2 linked regions of the Collimonas fungivorans genome follow. The protein of the gene in region 2 binds, or shares a complex with, the protein of the main gene of each other region. Links are inferred from orthologs where the notes say so. Each region holds a gene or a part of one and is shown on either strand. Other genes may lie near its edges. The genes, in order: obgE and ybiB.

Evidence for each region.
Region 1: the proteins of ybiB (region 2) and obgE are in contact, whole or in part, in a crystal structure (PDB 8BFT), measured with the Escherichia coli proteins. The link is inferred for Collimonas fungivorans from one-to-one orthologs.

Annotation. Positions count from the first base shown.
Region 1 is NZ_CP013232.1:4,993,623-4,996,858, forward strand. Bases 324-3,236 are described here. They hold obgE (GTPase ObgE), read right to left. Parts: upstream 2,379-3,236; coding sequence 1,269-2,378; downstream 324-1,268. Other genes in these bases: proB (glutamate 5-kinase), read right to left, coding at 324-1,165; rpmA (50S ribosomal protein L27), read right to left, coding at 2,650-2,907; rplU (50S ribosomal protein L21), read right to left, coding at 2,946-3,236. Also shown: more of proB, read right to left, coding at 47-323. UniProt on the Escherichia coli protein: An essential GTPase which binds GTP, GDP and possibly (p)ppGpp with moderate affinity, with high nucleotide exchange rates and a fairly low GTP hydrolysis rate.
Region 2 is NZ_CP013232.1:1,440,702-1,443,952, forward strand. What follows is about bases 324-3,251. They hold ybiB (DNA-binding protein YbiB), read right to left. Parts: upstream 2,332-3,251; coding sequence 1,315-2,331; downstream 324-1,314. Other genes in these bases: CFter6_RS06220 (cation:proton antiporter), read right to left, coding at 324-1,038; CFter6_RS06230 (sigma-70 family RNA polymerase sigma factor), read left to right, coding at 2,500-3,066; CFter6_RS06235 (zf-HC2 domain-containing protein), read left to right, coding at 3,193-3,251. Outside these bases: more of CFter6_RS06220, read right to left, coding at 1-323.

The sequences.
Region 1 (3,236 bases), 3.6 Mb from region 2 along the record:
ATTTGCGGAGCCGTTTTTTATTGTCCGGAGCTGCCGGTCTTGCCGCCTAGAGCAAGACCATGTTGTCTCGATGGATCAATTCTGATTCTTCGACAAAACCCAGGATAGACTGGATCTCCGCCGATGGATGGCGCATGATGCGGCGCGCTTCCGAACTGGTGTAATTGCTGATGCCGCGCGCGATGGCGTGGCCGTCGACATCGGTGCAGGTAATGACGTCGCCGCGGCCGAACTCGCCGGATACGGCGGTTACGCCGATCGGCAGCAGGGATTTGCCTTCGTTGCGCAGCTTTTGCACGGCGCCGGCATCCAGCACTACCTTGCCGGCGGTTTTCAGATGATCGGCCATCCACTGCTTGCGCGCGGTGAGCTGCGCGGTCTGCGCATTCAATTGCGTGCCGATGGCTTCGCCGCTGGCGAGCCGGGTCAGCACCGCATCTTCGCGGCCCCAGGCAATTACCGTGTGTGCGCCCGAGGTGGCGGCGCGCTTGGCGGCCAGGATCTTGGTGATCATGCCGCCGCGGCCGATGCTGGTGCCGGCGTCGCCCGCCATCACTTCCAGCGCCGGATCGCCGGCTTTGGCTTCATGCACGAACTCCGCATTCGGGTCCTTGCGCGGATCGGCCGTGTACAAACCCTTCTGGTCGGTCAGGATGATCAAGGCGTCGCCTTCGATCAGGTTGGCGACCAGCGCGCCCAAGGTGTCGTTGTCACCGAACTTGATTTCATCGGTGACCACGGTGTCGTTCTCGTTGATGATCGCCACCACGCCGAAGCGCAACAGGGTAAACAGCGTCGAACGGGCATTCAGGTAGCGTTCGCGGTCGGCCAGGTCGGCGTGCGTCAGCAATACCTGGGCGGTGCGTATGTTGTGGGCGCGAAAGCTGGTTTCATAGATCTGCGCCAGGCCCATCTGGCCGACGGCGGCGCAGGCCTGCAGTTCGTCGATGCTGGTCGGACGTTTGTCGAAACCGAGCCGCTGCATGCCTTCGGCCACGGCGCCGGAACTGACCAGCACGACTTCCTTGCCCATCGCCCGCAACTCGGCGATCTGGGTCGCCCATTTTTCGATGGCGCCGGCGTCCAGGCCCTTGCCGTCATTGGTCACCAGGGAGGATCCGACTTTGATGATGATGCGCTTGGCTTTTTGAATGACGGAATTCATATTTTTATCTATCGTGCCTCGGCGACTGGCGAGGGTGGCGGGAAAAAAATAGACCGATGGAGAGAGACTGATTTCTCCGCAGCCATCGGTGCCGGATACTTGCTTAGTCGAGTATCTTGAAGCGAGGATCGTCCGGATCGATAGACAAGATGGCTTGCGCTTCGACCACCATGTGCGTCTCTTCCGAGCGGGTTTCCTGCTGGCGTTTCTCTGCCAGGTAACCGTAGATTTCCGTTACCAGCTCAGGGCAGCCGTCGCGGTTCAGCGCGGAAATTTCAAACACCGGGCCTTTCCAGCCGAAACGCTTGATGAAGTCCTTGACGCGCTTGACGCGCTCGCCTTCCGGGATCACGTCGATCTTGTTGAGGACCAGCCAGCGCGGCTTGTCGAACAGCGACTGGTCGTATTTCTTCAGTTCCTTGACGATCGCCTTGGCTTCCTTGACCGGATCAACCGTGTCTTCGAACGGCGCCAGGTCGACGATGTGCAGCAGCAAGCCGGTGCGCTGCAAATGCTTCAGGAACTGGATGCCGAGTCCGGCGCCTTCCGCCGCGCCCTCGATCAGGCCCGGGATATCGGCGATCACGAAGCTCTTTTCGTGGCTGACACGGACCACGCCCAGGTTCGGATGCAGCGTGGTAAACGGATAGTCGGCGATTTTCGGGCGGGCATTCGACACCGCGGTGATGAAAGTCGATTTGCCGGCATTCGGCTGTCCCAGCAGGCCGACATCGGCCAGCACTTTCAGCTCCAGCCGCAATTCGCGGCGCTCGCCTTCCTTGCCGTCGCTTTTCTGGCGCGGCGCACGGTTGGTCGAGGACTTGAAATGGATATTGCCCCAGCCGCCCTCGCCGCCCTTGGCCAGCAACACTTCCTGGCCGTGGTCGGTCAGGTCGGCGATCGCTTCGCCGGTGTTGACGTCGACGATCAGCGTGCCGACCGGCATGCGCAGCTTGATATCGTCGGCGCCCTTGCCGTAGCAATCCGAACCGCGGCCGTTTTCGCCACGGCCGGCCCGGTGCATCTTGGAGAACCGGTAATCGACCAGGGTATTGATGTTACGGTCGGCCACGGCCCAGATACTGCCGCCTACGCCGCCATCGCCACCGTCAGGGCCGCCGAACGGGCGGAATTTTTCACGGCAAAAACTCGCAACCCCATTGCCGCCATCGCCGGCAATGACTTCGATTTTTGCTTCATCTATAAACTTCATTCGAAGGTCCTAATGAGGTTGGAGGTTAAATTCTTATTGAAAGCCACAGGTAACTTTACCGATTTTTGGCGATCGTTGCAGCCTAGGCCGCAGCTTGTATTGCAATAATGCCATTGCTTCAGGCATAACTCGCCGCCAGCGGAATAGACACGCTGCGTGTTCCGGTTAGCCAGAGCAGTGTTTTACGACCAGAAACTAAAAAGGCTCCACCAGCTGGCAGAGCCTTTCGCAGCAAGGCTGACGCCTTGCCTGTGTCGACGCTTAAAGAAACTTAAGCTGGTACGACAGTAACGTAGTTACGCTGTGTAGCGCCTTTGGTTACGAATTGTACTTTGCCTGGAATCAGTGCGAACAAGGTGTGATCCTTGCCCATGCCAACATTTTCGCCTGGATGCGTCTTGGTGCCGCGTTGACGAATGATGATGCCGCCGGCGTTGATCGCCTGGCCACCGTAGACCTTGACGCCAAGTCGCTTTGACTCTGAGTCACGGCCGTTGCGCGTAGTGCCGCCGCCTTTTTTATGTGCCATTTAAAACTCCTGGTATCTGGTTAAGCCGACCGACGCAATTAAGCGTTGATCGAAACGATTTGAATTTCGGTGTAATTTTGACGATGGCCTTGATGCTTCTGATAATGCTTACGACGACGCATTTTGAAGATCTTGACTTTATCGTGGCGACCTTGCGCCAATACCTTAACCGACACCGTAGCACCTTCGACCAGCGGTGCACCAAACTTAATGGTGTCACCAGCGCCAACTGCGAGCACTTGATCAATAGTGAGTTCGGTGCCAATGTCTGCAGGTATCTGTTCTATTTTGAGTTTTTCGCCGGCAACAATCTTATATTGTTTGCCACC
Region 2 (3,251 bases):
CAAGGTTCCCAGGGTGATCAGCGCCGCCTGTTTCCATTTCATCTTGGCAAAGTGCGCAAACGAAAAGACGCCGCAGGCCATGGCCAGAAAACGCGCCGCGATGAGTACCGCGACCGAGGCGCCCACCATCGACAGGTCGGACAAGCGGATCGAAGCGCCTATCGTGACAAACAGCATCACGATGAACAGCTCGTTGGCGACGCCGAACTCCAGTTCCATCAGGTCATACTGGTGGTCAAGGTTCTTCGACATGATCGCGAAGATCAGCATGGTGAGCAGTATCGGCAGCTGCAGTGCATGTGCGGCGCCGATCGCCAGGGTGATTACAGCGATCACCAGCACGAACTGGCGGCTCGGCTGGCGGCCGAGCAGGCGCGCCAGCGGGATCATCAGGCGATAGGTCAGGTACGCCAGCACCAGCGAACCGCACAGCGAATACAAGGTATGCGCCAGCAGCGTGCTGAAGGGCGTCGCGCTTTCATGGGCGACGACGGGCAGCAGGGCATACGCCGCCAGCAGGGCGACAAAATTGTTCAGCGCCGTCATGGCTGCCAGGCGGCGCGTCACCTGGCCTTCGGCCTGGAGTTCGCGCACCACCACCATGACCACCGCCGGCGCGGTGGCGATGGCCAGCACGCCGCCCAGCAATGCCGGCACGCGCGCAGTGCCAAACCAGATCAAGGCGCCGCTGACGAAGGTGAAACACAATACGGCGCTGAGGACAACTGTCGCCAGCAGCCATTTTTCGCGGCGCAGCCAGCCGATGTCGACATAGCGGCCCAGCTGATATACCACCAGCGCCATCGCCATGTCGGCAAAGATATTCGCCAGCTTGAGGACGTCGCCTGACAACAGGTCGAGTCCGCCCACGCCAAGCAGGAAACCGACTATCAGATAGCCGGTGATGCGTGGAAACCAGGGGTTTTTCGTTACTATATGGCCGCCCACTAGCCCGAACAGCAGCAAGCTGCCGAACAGTAACAGCGCATTCCATTGGATGGGCTGTGCTAGCGCAAAGGGCGGAAGAGTCCAATCCATGGATCCTCCAGAAAGTTAGTCTTGCAGCAAAAAAGCAAGCTGGACAAGATGCCGTACCGGCAGATGAATGTGTAATGCTGAAATACGTGACTTGCTGCGCACTCTCCTTGATTATATTTGTGTTGCGCTATCGGATCTGCTTAAGGTCTTGCCTAAGAAAAGGCTTCAATTCCCTATGGCAATGTTTTGGCGATTGCCACATAGTACATGCATCCGGCTTTTATCTTGAATCAGTCAGGTTTGTTCACTGCGGCAAAAATTAGTTCCATTAGGAAATTACTGTTGCCTATCGATAGCGGCAGAATTGTATTGCACGCGCAGGGCCCGGCAAACTGTCAGGCATTGTTCGACTTGTTCGGCAATCGGCTTCGGAACCAGCTGGTTTTGCGCCAACGCCTGTCGTATCCAGCTGGCGGTGGTGGCGGCATCGCGCTGCTCGGGCAGGGTGGACATATTGTCGGCGATACTTTGTTTCTCCACCAGCGTGGTTTGCCTGCCGCCATGCAGCCAGTCGATTTTTTGCGCCTTCCTGGCGTTAGCCACCGTTTCGCCTTCCGTGCCGCGCATTAAAAACACATCGCCGCGTTCAGCTGCGGCGGTGGTCGTGAAATACGCCGTCAGCATGGTCAGGTACTCTGGATGCGTGTATGAGCTCAGGCGCAAGGCCGGTTCCACAAACGGCTGCATGATCTTGACCAGGGTGTGGGTGGAGTTGCGTACCCCGAGAATCCTCCGCATGGCGAGCAGCCTTGCCATTTTCGGGGCAAGGGCATCGATCGGCATGAAGGCCGGCATACGCTGTGCGAAACATTGCTGCGCCTGTTCGATGCTGCTGCAGGCCGGCTGGCCGAGCGCCTGGAGAATTTCGGCGCTGGTGACGCGGCCTGGGTCTGTCAATACCCCGTGCAGCAATACCGGCACGCCCTCGCGCGCCAGCAGCATGGCCAGCAACGGCGTCAGGTTGGCCATGTGGCGCGCGCCGTTATAGCTGGGGATGACAACCGGTGCGTATGCCCAGGAACCGTTGCCGGCTTTGTCGGGCAACGGTATTTGCGTAAACGACGCTTCCGCCGCCTGCAGGAAACCGTCGATTTCTTCTACCGATTCGCCCTTGATGCGCATCGCCAGCAAGATTCCTCCCATTTCCAGGTCAGAAACGCGGCCGTCCAGCATGGCGGCATATAAATCATGGGCATCGTTGCGTGACAGGCTGCGCGCGCCATCCTTCCCGCGCCCGATCTCCTTGATGAAGCGGGCGGCTGGGAATGGTTCGGCTGGCGGAAGAATATTCATGTCTAGATGTCGATCTGAGTTTGCAAGCAAGGAGTGAGAGGGCATATCCGCAGCGATTTTACTTTACCAGCCTTAGTCCATGGCCATCGGGTAAAATCATCGCCAATCGGCCAGCTTGTCCACCGGATTGGCTGGCGCCTGTCCTTGTTTTTCCTTATCTGGGTTTATATGGCATTTGATCCTAGCCAGCTTGAAACGTTACGGCCGCAGCTGATACGGTTTGCTGCGCTGCAGTTGCGCAATGACGCCCTGGCCGAAGATGCTGTCTCGGAAACCATACTTGCGGTGCTTGAGCATCCTGACCGTTTTCAGGAGCAGTCTTCGTTCAAGACCTATGTCATCGGCATCCTCAAGCACAAATTGCTGGACCAGTTGCGGCGCGGCAAGCGCGAAGTGCAGCTGAATATCGACGAAGACGCAGACCGCAGCGACGCCGACATGATCGATGCCTTGTTCACATCGACAGGACATGCGGTGGAAGCCGCACCCAGCTGGGGCAATCCGGACCAGGCGCTGGAGCGCAAGGAGTTTTTCGATATCCTGCAATTATGCATCGACAAGCTGCCCGCCAAAACCGGACGCATTTTCATGATGCGGGAATGGCTGGAACTGGATACAGACGCAATTTGCAAGGAACTGGAAATTACCGCTGCGAATGCCTGGGTGCTGCTGTACCGGGCGCGCGCCAGGTTGCGCGAATGTTTACAGCTAAACTGGTTCGGCACGCAGGCTTGAGTTAGCGACGTTCATACGCAATGTAAGATAATTCCAGTTCTATTGTAAGTATTGCATCCGTGATGCGACTAACCATGAATACCGAAATATTCGCCCAGCCAGTTACTTTATTTTATGCCATGTTTTATGCCATATAAGCGCCTGATCCCACATTGTCGCGATACCCAGCAGCTCCTGTCCCAGGC